2 regions of the Azotobacter armeniacus genome follow, and region 1 is predicted to be linked to the other one. Evidence: predicted binding sites of a transcription regulator. Region 1 holds the regulator's gene; the other holds the start of a gene.
What was found. The regulator sigma-54, encoded in region 1, starts transcription at its own class of promoters, with help from an activator protein. The targets are predictions, from matches to a motif close to ANTGGCATNNANNTTGCTNT.
Positions count from the first base shown of each region.

Region 2: a site for sigma-54 is predicted at 3,306-3,325, ahead of glnA (glutamine synthetase family protein). Genes of this name have one in related genera too.

Region 1 is NZ_BAAGYK010000003.1:49,634-56,231, reverse strand. It holds gene yjgA (DarP family protein) at 1-186, opposite strand, end outside; gene pmbA (metalloprotease PmbA/TldD family protein) at 264-1,610, shown strand; gene ACYVD0_RS00775 (HPr family phosphocarrier protein) at 1,663-1,935, opposite strand; gene rapZ (RapZ family nucleotide-binding protein) at 1,951-2,808, opposite strand; gene ptsN (PTS IIA-like nitrogen regulatory protein PtsN) at 2,904-3,368, opposite strand; gene hpf (ribosome-associated translation inhibitor RaiA) at 3,381-3,689, opposite strand; gene ACYVD0_RS00755 (RNA polymerase factor sigma-54) at 3,805-5,313, opposite strand; gene lptB (LPS export ABC transporter ATP-binding protein) at 5,445-6,170, opposite strand; gene lptA (lipopolysaccharide transport periplasmic protein LptA) at 6,170-6,598, opposite strand, start outside.
Region 2 is NZ_BAAGYK010000043.1:3,652-10,249, forward strand. It holds gene glnL (two-component system sensor histidine kinase NtrB) at 1-307, opposite strand, end outside; partial or broken gene ACYVD0_RS09735 (DUF4124 domain-containing protein) at 489-943, opposite strand; gene ACYVD0_RS09740 (DUF4124 domain-containing protein) at 953-1,465, opposite strand; gene glnA (glutamine synthetase family protein) at 1,809-3,212, opposite strand; gene thiI (tRNA sulfurtransferase) at 3,533-4,987, shown strand; gene typA (GTP-binding protein TypA/BipA) at 5,131-6,598, shown strand, end outside.

The DNA.
Region 1 (6,598 bases):
GATGTGCGCGCTGTGTTTCGGGGCTTCCAGCAGGGCACGGCGCAGGGCGTCGGTCAGCGGCAGGCGGTCGAGCTGCTCGGGCTTGAGCGTGGTCAGTCGCTCGCCGAGCTCCTGCAGGGCATGCAGTTCGCGCTTGACCTGGGATTTGCTCTTCTCTTCAGAGAAGTCTTGGTGAAATTCAGACATGGTGGCGGTCCAGAGATATATGCCGCCATGATAACAGCAGCTCCGGAGCGACTGGCCCGGACCTGACAGGAGTAGTTATGAATCCAGCAGAAATGGTAGGTCCGCAGGCGCTGCCGGAGTTACGGGCCAAGGTCGAGCGGATACTCGCCGAGAGCGAGCGGCAGGGTGCCTCGGCCTGCGAGGTGTCCGTCTCCATCGAGCAGGGCCTGTCCACCACGGTGCGCCAGGGCGAGGTGGAAACCGTCGAGTTCAATCGCGACCAGGGCTTCGGCATCACTCTCTATCTCGGACAGCGCAAGGGCTCGGCGAGCACCTCGGCGACCGGCGAGGAGGCGATCCGGGAAACTGTGGCGGCAGCATTGGCGATCGCCCGGCATGCTTCCGAGGACGACTGCGCCGGCCTGCCAGACGCCGCACTCATGTCTGGCGAACTCCCGGAGCTGGATCTCTTCCACCCCTGGGCGATCAGCCCCGAGCAGGCCATCGAGCGGGCGCTGGAGTGCGAGGCTGCGGCCTTCTCCGCAGATCCGCAGATCCACAACGCCGACGGCACCTCGCTAAACTCGCATCAGGGGTGCCGCGTCTACGGCAACAGCCACGGTTTCATCGGCGGCTATGCCAGCACCCGACACAGCCTCAGCTGCGTGATGATCGCCGAGGGCGAGGGGCAGATGCAGCGCGACTACTGGTATGACGTCAACCGGCGCGGCGAGGCGCTGGCCGATCCGCAGGCGATCGGTCGGCGGGCGGCGGAGCGGGCGGTACGACGTCTTGGCGCGCGGCCGGTGCCGACCTGCGAGGTGCCGGTATTGTTCTCCGCCGAGCTGGCCACCGGACTATTCGGCCATTTCATCGGTGCCATTACCGGCGGCAATCTCTATCGGCACGCATCCTTCCTCGAGGGCGCATTGGGCGAGCAGCTGTTCCCCGAATGGCTGAACCTCGACGAGCGTCCGCACATTCCCCGAGCACTGGGCAGCGCCGCCTTCGATGCTGACGGGCTGCCAACCCGGGCCAAGCATTTCGTCGAGCAGGGCCGGTTGGCCAGCTACGCCTTGGGCACCTATTCGGGACGCAAGCTGGGAATGCCGAGTACGGCCAATGCTGGCGGGGTGCACAACCTGTTCGTCAGCCACGGCGAGGAGGATCAGGCCGCACTGATCCGCCGCATGGGGCGCGGGCTGCTGCTGACCGAGCTGATGGGGCAGGGGCTCAATCTGGTGACCGGCGATTATTCCCGTGGTGCCGGCGGCTTCTGGGTGGAGAATGGTGAGATCCAGTATCCGGTACAGGAGGTAACCATCGCCGGTAACCTGCGCGACATGTTCCGGCAGATCGTCGCGGTGGGCAACGATCTGGAGCATCGCAGCAACATTTGCACCGGTTCGGTGCTTGTCGAACGGATGACTCTGGCGGGAAGCTGAGCGAAGTGACGCAGGGTGGACACCTGCCGCCGGGCAGGCCGAGCGGCAGTATTTATTCGTTTTCGTCGAAGCGATTATTGATCAGCTCGACCAGGGCTTCCAGTGCCTCGCAGTCCTGCTCGCCTTCGGTATGCAGGTGAACGGGCGTTCCCTTGCCGGCGGCCAGCATCATGACCGCCATAATGCTTTTGCCGTCGACCAGGTTCTCCGGGGCTCGACCGATGCGCACCGCACAGGCGTAGCGCCCGGCGACCCCGACGAACTTGGCCGCTGCCCGGGCATGCAGCCCAAGCTTATTGATGATGGTGACTTCGCAGGCGGGCATCGCGTTATCCATCCTTCAGCAGAGGTCGCGGTGGCGAACCTGAACGTTCTTGAGTGACTGCTTCAATGCCCGGCCAAGCCGGTTGGCCAGGTAGACCGAGCGGTGATGGCCGCCGGTGCAGCCGATCGCGATGGTGACATAGGCGCGGTTGCTGGCGGCGAAGCGGGGCAGCCATTTCTGCAGATAGGCCTGGATGTCTTGGTACATCTCCTCGACGTCCGGCTGAGCGGCAAGGTAGTCGGCGACCGGTTGATCCAATCCGGAAAAATTGCGTAGATCCGGCTTCCAGTACGGATTGGGCAGGCAGCGCACATCGAACACCAGATCTGCATCCACCGGCATCCCCCGCTTGAAGCCAAAGGATTCGAACAGAAAGGCCGTTCCCGGTTCAGGCTTGTTCAGCAGGCGCAGCTTGAGCGTGTCGCGCAGCTGGTAGAGGTTGAGGTGGGTGGTGTCGATCTTGAGGTCGGCCAGATCCTTGATCGGAGCGAGTAGCCGGCTTTCGTAGCAGATCGCTTCGGCCAGCGAACGGTTCTCGTTGGTCAGCGGATGGCGTCGGCGGGTTTCCGAGAAGCGCTTGAGTAGGGTTTCGTCATCGGCGTCCAGATAGAGCAGGTCGCAGAGGATATAGCGGGTGCGCACCTCTGTCAGCAGTTCGGGGAAGCGTTTCAGCTGGCTGGGCAGGTTGCGTGCGTCAATAGATACCGCGACCTGGGGCTGGATCAGTTCGGTATGCAGCAGCGCCCGTTCGGCCAGTTCGGGGAGCAGGATGGCCGGCAAGTTGTCGATGCAGAAGAAGCCGTTGTCTTCCAGGATATCGAGGGCGGTGCTTTTGCCCGAACCGGAGCGGCCGCTGACGATAATCACGCGCATGATAAGAGTTTTCCGTCGCCAGGAGTGATTACCGAAAGCCGGGCTGCCAATTGCTCGTTCACAGTCGACGAACCTCCGTACTCCTGGACGGAATCCTACTGGCCCTTCTGGGCGTCCGCCACGACCTGGTAAAGGGCTTCGTTGCTCTCGACCTGGCGCAGACGCTCGCGTACCTCGCTGCGATCGAGCATGCTAGCGATCTGGCGAAGCAATTGCAGATGTTCGTCGGTGGCGGCTTCCGGAACCAGCAGGACGAATAGCAGGTCGACCGGAATGCCGTCGATCGCATCGAAATCGATCGGAGCGTCCAGCCGCAGCAGGGCGCTGATCGGGGCGGGGCAACCGGGAAGACGGCAATGGGGGATGGCGATGCCATTGCCAAAGCCAGTCGAACCCAGCTTTTCACGGGCAATCAGGCTCTCGAAAATGGTCTGCTGATCCAGGTCGGGCATCTCGCGAGCGACCAGATTGGCGATGTATTCGAGAGCGCGCTTCTTGCTGCCCCCCGGCACGTTCACCAGGGAGCGGCCGGGAGTCAGGATGTCTTCGAGTCTGATCATAGGGCGGAGGAGTCAGCGGGCCGTAGCGCCCTGCTGGCGTTCAATCTGCTTTTCCTTGTGCTTGATCAGTTGACGGTCAAGCTTGTCGACGAGCAGGTCGATGGCGGCGTACATGTCTTCATGCTCGGCATTAGCGACTACTTCGGCACCGGAGACATGCAGGGTTGCTTCGATCTTCTGCTTGAGCTTTTCGACTGTCATGATCACCTGAACATTGGTGATGCGATCGAAGTGGCGTTCGAGCCGGCTGATCTTCTCCTCGACATAGTTACGTAGGGCGTCGGTCACATCCAGCTGATGTCCACTGATGTTGACTTGCATACCGCTTTCTCCTTATTTCTGTTTTAACGCAGGCTGACGGGCCTGCTACCGGTATACGCTGCTTCGACTAGCCGCTGAAGGGCTGCTGCTGTATCGATGGCTCGGCTCGATCCCGTTACATGAGTCGCTTGCGTTCGCTGGAAGGCGCAATACTGAGCGATTCCCGGTATTTGGCGACTGTGCGGCGAGCCACCTGTATGCCCTGTTCTTCCAGTAAACCAGCGATCTTGCTGTCGCTCAATGGCTTTTTCGGATTTTCCGCGGCAACTAGTTTTTTGATGATGGCGCGGATGGCGGTGGACGAGCACTCACCGCCCTCAGCGGTGCTGACGTGGCTTGAGAAGAAATACTTCAGCTCGTAGATGCCGCGCGGAGTATGCATGTACTTCTGGGTAGTGACCCGGGAGATAGTCGATTCGTGCATGCCAACGGCTTCGGCGATGTCATGCAGCACCAGCGGTTTCATGGCTTCTTCACCATAGTCGAGGAAGCCCCGCTGGTGTTCGACGATCTGCGTGGATACCTTCATCAAGGTCTCGTTGCGGCTCTGCAGGCTCTTGATGAACCAGCGCGCTTCCTGCAGCTGGTTGCGCATGAAGGTGTTGTCGGCGCTGGCATCTGCACGTCTGATGAAGCCGGCGTAATGGGGGTTGATGCGCAGGCGCGGCACTGCTTCCTGGTTGAGCTCCACCAGCCATCGATCATTGTGCTTGCGTACGATGACGTCGGGCACCACGTATTCGGGCTCGCCCGCCTCGATCTGTGCGCCGGGGCGTGGGTTGAGGCTCTGAATCAGTTCGATCACCGGGCGCAGCTCCTCCTCCTTGAGCTTCATGCGCCGCATCAGTTGGGTGAAGTCGCGGTTGCCGAGCAGGTCGAGATAGCTCCCGGCCAGCCGTTGCGCCTCTTCCAGCCAGGGAGTGTCGGCCGGCAGCTGGCGCAGCTGCAGTAGCAGCGATTCTCTGAGATCGCGTGCGGCGACGCCTGCCGGCTCGAACTGCTGGATGCGGCGTAGCACCATTTCCATTTCGTCGAGTTCGATGCCCATCTCCGGGTCCAGGGAGGCGAGGATTTCCTCCAGCGAGGCTTCCAGATAGCCGTCGCTGTTGATGCTGTCGATCAGGGTGACAGCGATCAGGCGGTCGGTGTCCGACATCGGGGCCAGGTTGAGCTGCCAGAATAGGTGGCTCTGCAGGCTTTCGCCCGTAGAGGTACGGGTGGTGAAATCCCACTCGTCATCGTCGTCGCTGCTCGGCAGGCTGCTGGCGCTGGTCTGGTAGATGTCTTCCCAGGCGGTATCCACCGGCAGCTCGCTGGGGATGCGCTCGTGCCAGTCGCCATCCTCCAGGTTGCCGCCGTCCTCGCTGGCGGATGAGCTCTCGTAGCTCTCCTGATAGGAGCCTTGTGCGGCATCCGCTGACTGGTCGCCATGTTCGGCCAGCGTATCCGGGCTGTCGTAGTCCTCAGCTTCTTCCTGACGTTCCAGCATGGGGTTGGAGTCGAGGGCCTCCTGGATTTCCTGCTGAAGATCCAGGGTCGATAGTTGGAGCAGACGGATGGCCTGTTGCAGCTGTGGGGTCATCGTCAGCTGCTGACCCATCTTAAGGACTAGCGATGGTTTCATATTATAGGAAGCACCATATTTGCCGAAGCATTCGCGTCAATCACTACGAGGCGACGATGCGCCTTCTTAAAGCAAATTTTATGCCTGATTATAACGGAATTTGACTGGTCTATCCCATTCAATAGGGCGCCTCATAGCCGGAATTCGTGGCCGAGATAGACTTCCTGCACCAGTTTGTTGGTGAGGATGGCCTCGGCATCGCCTTCGGCTATCAGCTGCCCATCGTTGACAATGTAGGCGGTTTCGCAGATGTCCAGCGTCTCACGCACGTTATGGTCGGTGATCAGGATGCCGATGCCCTTGTTTTTCAGGTGATGGATAATCTGCTTGATATCATTCACCGAGATCGGGTCGACGCCGGCAAAGGGCTCGTCGAGCAGGATGAACTTCGGCGTGCTGGCCAGAGCGCGGGCAATTTCGACCCGGCGCCGTTCGCCGCCCGAGAGGCTCATGCCGAGGCTGTCGCGGATATGGCTGATGTGGAATTCCTGCAGTAGGGCCTCCGCCGCCTGGCGGCGGCCTTCTCCGTCTAGATCCTTACGGGTTTCGAGGATCGCCATGATGTTATCGGCCACCGTAAGCTTGCGGAAGATCGAGGCTTCCTGGGGCAAGTAGCCGATACCGGCCCGGGCGCGGCCGTGCATGGGTCGGTGGGTGACATCATCCTGATCGATCAGGATGCGCCCCTGGTCGGCACGGACCAAGCCGACGATCATGTAGAAGCAGGTGGTCTTGCCGGCCCCGTTGGGGCCGAGCAGGCCGACGATCTGGCCGCTCTCGATGGAGAGGCTGACGTCGCGGACGACCTGGCGGCCCTTGTAGCTCTTGGCCAGATGCTGAGCCTTGAGGGTGGCCATTACTGTGTCTGTCCTGATTGCTGTTTCTTTTTCGGTTGGATGACCATGTCTATCCGTGGTTTCGGGCTGGATATCTTGATTCCGGTGGCACGGCCGGCGTTGACGATCTGTCGCTGAGTGTCGTAGACGATCTTCTCGCCCTCGAAGGTGTTGCCGTCCTGAATTACCCGGGCTTTATCGATCAATACGATGCGTTCGTTTTCCGCGAAGTACTGAATGGTCTGGCCATAAGCTTTGACGATGTTTTTGTCGGGGGCCGGCTTCTGCTCGTAGTAGGCAGGATTGCCGACCGAGGTGAAGACCTTGATCTCGCCGTTGTCATCCTGGGTGATAGTGACCTTGTTGCCGGTGATCTTCAGTGTGCCCTGGGTGATGACCACATCGCCGTGGTAGACCGCAACACCTTGTTTGTCGTCGAGTTCGGCGCT
Region 2 (6,598 bases), on a different contig from region 1:
CGTGGCTGATGACCGGCGTCACTGCGTAGTCCACCGTCTGGGTCCTGCCGGTCAGCGAGGTCAGTAGGGCTTCGCGCTTGGTGAACGGGTGTGCCTCCGCCACGGCCTGGCGCAGGGAGATCAGGGCTTCGGGGGACTCGGTGAAGAGTTCGCTGATGAATTGTCCGTGACTGCGCTGGCCGCTGACTGCCAGCAGCATTTCCGCCGCGGGGTTCATGTACTCCAGGCGCAGCTCGCCGTCGAGCAGGATGGTGGCGGTGGTCAGGTTGTCCAGCAGCAGTCGGTGCAGGTTTTCATTGTTAGGCATTGGCTGGTCTACCAAGGCTCCGGTATTGGATCGGCAAATGCAAGAAATGAACCGAATGTTCGGAAAGGGCGCGAAAGCGTGCTCTGTGCCGGCTTTTGGCGCGTCCATGGATAAAGAGGTGACCCAATATGGGGACAGTATAGGAGAGCATATTGGGAGGCGCCCTAAAACGGGGCGGAAATCATAGGAAAGGCACGTAGGGGATATCCCACTTCTGCACCGGCGTGTCCTTCAGCAGGCATTCCGGGCGCACGCCGTAATCGGCGATCTGGCAGGGCCTGGCCAAGCGCTTTTGGATCACGACGGGGGCTTCAGGTGCACGGCCTGCTCGGGGCTGTGCTCCAGAGTGCGGCCGTCGGCATCGAGGATTTCCACGACCAGCCGATGGCTGCCGCGCTCCAGTCCGTTCAGGGCGAAGACCGCTTGCAGTCCGTCCGGCCCGGCCGCTGCGCCATCGAGCCGCAGCCGGTAGCGATGGCCGGGGTACAGGCCGGGCGCGCTGGCGGCCGTTACCGTCAGCGCGCCGCCCTGCGGCTGGTCGGTGAAGACCCGGTTGCCCTGTGCATCGACGTAGCTATAGATCTCGGCCGCCGCCGGGAAGGCGAGCAGGGCCAGGCAGAGGGGCAGGATGCGCATGGGTGCCGTCTATCTGCGTCGGTGGGTGCGCTGGACGGTGAACTGGAGCGGAGCGCTCTGCTGAAGGGAGCGGTCGTCCGCGAGCACCTCCACTGCGAGGCTGTGTTCGCCGCGGTCGATGTTGACCAGTTCCAGGCGGGTCGTTTGGCTGGGCTGGCCGTAGGGCTGGCCGTCCAGCAGCAAGCGCAGGCTGTGGCCGGGGCGCAGCTTGGGTTCGATGGCCACGTCGACGCTGAAGCTTCCATTGTTGGCGCGCAGGGACTCGCCGTCCGGGATGCCGGTCAGCTCGAGGCGGGTATAGCGGATCTCTCCAGGCTGCTCCTTGCGCTTGGCCGCTTCCGGCTGGCTGGGGGGCGGCGGTGCGACGATGCTGGGCGCCGGCAGTTCGACCTTTTCTGCGGCCACGCCTTCGGGCGGCTGGCTGCTGAAGACCGGATTGCCGTTGGCGTCGAGGTATTTATAGATCTCCGCGCCGGCCGGAAGGGCCAGCAGCAGAAGCAGGCCGGGCAATGCGCTGCGCATGGGAGGGCTCCCGCGAAAGTCGTTGGATGAAGCCTTGCATCGCGACGGCGGGCTGGCAAGTCCGGGCATGCCGGAGCGTTACGGCGATCACCCAAAAAAAGAAAGGCCTCCCGAGGGAGGCCTTTCTATCTTGCCGGCTGGCTTAGAGCCTGCTCATGATCTGCTGCGCGTCGGCTATGCTGCGTTGAAATCGGGTTTGGAAGCCGCTTGCGGCTAACGCACTTCAGTGCGGCCCCGAAGGGGCGAGCGGAGCGAGTCATGCTCATTTACCACGCGTAAACTGCGCTTTCTCATCCGATTTCGCCTTGCCTGGCCTTAGCTCGCCAGATCCTGAAACTGGCTCTTAGACGCTGTAGTACAGGTCGTATTCCAGCGGGTGCACGAAGGTGCGCACCTTGATTTCCTCTTCGCTCTTCAGCTCGATGTAGGCATCGATGAAGTCGTCGCTGAAGACGCCGCCCTTGGTCAGGAAGGCACGGCCCTTGTCCAGCTCTTCCAGGGCTTCCTTCAGGCTGCCGCAGACCTGCGGGATTTCCTTGGCCTCTTCCGGCGGCAGGTCATACAGGTTCTTGTCGGCGGCATCGCCGGGGTGGATCTTGTTCTGGATGCCGTCCAGGCCGGCCATCAGCAGGGCGGCGAAAGCCAGGTAGGGGTTGGCTGCCGGATCCGGGAAGCGCGCCTCGATGCGGCGGGCCTTCGGGCTGTTGACGTAGGGGATGCGGATGGAGGCGGAGCGGTTGCGGGCGGAGTAGGCCAGCATTACCGGCGCTTCGAAGCCCGGGACCAGACGCTTGTAGGAGTTGGTCGACGGGTTGGTGAAGCCGTTCAGCGCCTTGCCGTGCTTGATGATGCCGCCGATGAAGTACAGGGCGGTCTCGGACAGGCCGGCATAGCCTTCGCCGGCGAAGGTGTTCTTCCCTTCCTTGGCGATGGACATGTGCACGTGCATGCCCGAGCCATTGTCGCCGTACAGGGGCTTCGGCATGAAAGTCACGGTCTTGCCGTAGGCATCGGCGACATTATGCACGCAGTATTTCAGGGTCTGCACTTCGTCGGCCTTGGCCACCAGGGTGTTGAAGCTGACGCCGATCTCGTTCTGGCCGGCGGTAGCCACTTCGTGGTGGTGCACTTCGACCTTCAGGCCCATCTCTTCCAGGGCGTTGCACATGGCGGTGCGGATTTCGTGGTCGTGGTCGACCGGCGGAACCGGGAAGTAACCGCCCTTGACGCCCGGACGGTGGCCCTTGTTGCCGCTTTCGATGGTGGCATCGGTGTTCCAGGCAGCCTGCTCGGAGAAGATCCTGAACATGGAACCGGAAATGTCGGACTTGAACTTCACTTCGTCGAAGATGAAGAACTCGGGCTCCGGACCGAAGAAGGCGCTGTCGCCGATACCGGTGGACTTCAGGTATTCCTCGGCACGACGGGCAATGGCGCGCGGGTCGCGGTCATAGCCCTGCATGGTGGAAGGCTCGATGATGTCGCAGACGATGATCAGGGTCGGCTCTTCGGTGAACGGATCCAGCACGGCGGTGCCGTCGTCCGGCATCAGGATCATGTCGGAGGCTTCGATGCCTTTCCAGCCGGCGATGGAGGAGCCGTCGAACATCTTGCCGTATTCGAAGAAGTCGTCGTCCACGTCACGCGCCGGCATGGTTACGTGCTGCTGCTTGCCTTTGGTATCGGTGAAGCGCAGATCAATCCACTTCACGTCATGTTCTTTGATCAGTTGAAGCGACTTCGACATGTTGTCCTCCTGGTGGAGAGGACCAGAAAAGGTCCTCGGGAATTCGAGTAAAAGCGGGCGGCGATCATCCGCCAAGGCAAGTCGCGCCACAAGGGAGCAAGTTTAATGCCAATGCCTCGTGGGCGGAAAGGCTCTTCGCCAGAACTGCCGCGGCGGTGCCGGCTATTCTGGCGGAAAGTTTCGCTCTTTTTATGTGCCTCGATCAGGAGTTTTGCTTCGTTTTGGTGCGCATGCGCCAGTCTTTCGATAGTTGATCAAGTCTTGAGCAGAATCCGCTATAATCGCGCCCCCTTTTTGCCTGACCGGCCCGTGCTGCTTCCATGAAACTCATCGTCAAGGTTTTCCCGGAAATCACCATCAAGAGCCCGCCGGTGCGCAAGCGTTTCATTCGCCAGCTAGCGAAGAACATCCGCACCGTGCTGCGCGACCTCGATCCGGATCTGGCGGTGAGCGGCGTATGGGACAACCTCGAGGTGGAGACCGCGGTCGAGGACCAGCGGACCCTGCGCGAGATGGTCGAGCGGCTGGCATGCACGCCCGGCATCGCCCACTTCCTCGAGGTGCACGAGTACCCCCTGGGCGACTTCGACGACATCCTGGAGAAGTGCAAGCGCCACTACGCCGCGCAGCTGCCCGGGCGGATCTTCGCCGTGCGCTGCAAGCGCGCCGGCAAGCACCCTTTCACCTCGATGGAGGTGGAGCGCTATGTCGGCGGCTGCCTGCGCCAGCAGTGCGGCGCCACGGGCGTCTCGCTGACCGCGCCGGAAGTGGAGGTGCGCATGGAGATCCGTGATCAGCGCCTGTTCGTCGTCCATCGCCAGCACGACAGCATCGGCGGCTATCCGCTGGGCGCCCTGGAGCAGACCCTGGTGCTGATGTCCGGCGGCTTCGACTCCACCGTGGCGGCGTTCCAGATGATGCGCCGCGGCCTGCTCAGCCATTTCTGCTTCTTCAACCTCGGCGGCCGCGCCCACGAGCTGGGGGTGATGGAAGTCGCCCACTATCTCTGGCAGAAGTACGGCAGCTCGCAGCGCGTGCTGTTCGTCAGCGTGCCCTTCGAGGAGGTGGTCGGCGAGATCCTCGGCAAGGTCGACAACAGCCAGATGGGCGTGGTGTTGAAGCGCATGATGCTGCGCGCCGCCACGCGCATCGCCGGGCGCCTGAAGATCGACGCGCTGGTCACTGGCGAGGCGATCTCCCAAGTGTCCAGCCAGACTCTGCCGAACCTCTCGGTGATCGACGCGGCCACTGACATGCTGGTGCTGCGCCCGCTGATCGTCAGCCACAAGCAGGACATCATCGACACCGCAACACGCATTGGCACCGCCGACTTCGCCCGGCACATGCCCGAATACTGCGGGGTGATCTCGGTGAACCCGACCACCCGTGCCAAGCGCGAGCGTATCGAGTACGAGGAGCGCCAGTTCGATATGGCGATCCTCGAGCGTGCCCTGGAGCGCGCCCGCCTGGTGCCGATCGACCGGGTGATCGACGAGCTCGGCGAGGAGGTCCGCGTGGAGGAGGTCCGCGAGGCCCTGTCCGGGCAGATCGTCCTCGACATCCGCCATCCGGATATGGCCGAGGACGAGCCGCTGGATTTGCCCGGCATCGAGGTGCAGGCGCTGCCCTTCTACGCGCTGAACAGCCGCTTCAAGGAGCTGGCCGCCAACCGCCAGTATCTCCTTTATTGCGACAAGGGTGTCATGAGTCGCCTGCATGCTCATCATCTGCTGAGTGAGGGGCATGCCAATGTGCGCGTTTATCGTCCGGCTTAAACAGCCAGGGCTGCTGGGTGGCAGTATCCGCCACCGCCCTCCCGACCGATAACAGCCTGGGACGTCGCGGCTGGACACCCCAGCCAACTTTCCTGCTTCCAGCTTCCAGCCTTCAGCTTGAAGCTTTCATAGAGATAGAACCTGTGATCGAAAATCTCCGCAACATCGCCATCATCGCCCACGTCGACCATGGCAAGACCACCCTGGTGGACAAGCTGCTGAAGCTCTCCGGCACCCTCGACCGCAAAGAGGCGGAAAGCGAGCGGGTGATGGACTCCAACGACCAGGAAAAAGAGCGCGGCATCACCATTCTGGCCAAGAACACCGCCATCGAGTGGAACGGCCACCACATCAACATCGTCGACACCCCCGGCCACGCCGACTTTGGCGGCGAGGTGGAGCGCGTGATGTCGATGGTCGATTCCGTGCTGCTGGTGGTCGACGCCCAGGACGGCCCCATGCCGCAGACCCGCTTCGTGACCCAGAAAGCGTTCAAGGCCGGCCTGCGTCCGATTGTCGTGGTCAACAAGATCGACCGTCCCGGCGCGCGTCCGGACTGGGTGATCGACCAGATCTTTGATCTGTTCGACAACCTCGGCGCCACCGAGGAGCAGCTCGACTTCCCGATCGTCTATGCCAGCGCCCTCAACGGCATCGCCGGTCTCGACCACGAGGCGATGGACGACAACATGGATGCGCTGTTCCAGGCCATCCTCGACCATGTGCCGGCGCCCAAGGTGGACGTCGACGGCCCGTTCCAGATGCAGATCTCCCAGTTGGACTACAACAGCTTCCTCGGCGTGATCGGCATTGGCCGCATCGCCCGCGGCAAGATCAAGTCCAACACCCCGGTGGTGTCCATCGACGCCGCCGGCAACAAGCGCAACGGCCGTATCCTCAAGATCATGGGCCACCACGGTCTGCAGCGCGTCGAAGTGCCGGAAGCCCAGGCCGGCGACATCGTCTGCATCAGCGGTTTCGAGCAGCTGTTCATCTCCGACACCCTGTGCGACCCGACCGCCGTCGAAGCCCTGCCGCCGCTGTCCGTCGACGAGCCGACCGTGAGCATGACCTTCCAGGTCAACGACTCGCCGTTCTGCGGCAAGGAAGGCAAGTTCGTCACCAGCCGCAACATCAAGGAGCGTCTGGAGAAGGAACTGCTGCACAACGTCGCCCTGCGCGTTCAGGAAGGCGACAGCGCCGACAAGTTCAAGGTCTCCGGCCGCGGCGAGCTGCACCTGTCGGTACTGATCGAAACCATGCGTCGCGAAGGTTTCGAGCTGGCCATCTCCCGTCCGGAAGTGATCATCAAGGAAGTCGACGGCGAGAAGCAGGAGCCGTACGAGAACGTCACCATCGACATCGAGGAGACCCACCAGGGGCCGGTGATGGAGCAGATGGGCCTGCGCAAGGGCGAACTGTCGAACATGGTGCCGGACGGCAAGGGTCGTATCCGCCTGGAATACACCGTGCCGGCGCGTGGCCTGATTGGCTTCCGCAACGCCTTCCTGACCATGACCTCGGGCAGCGGCATCCTTACCAGCACCTTCAGTCACTATGGCCCGCTCAAGCAGGGCGAAGTCGCCCACCGCCAGAACGGCGTGCTGGTCT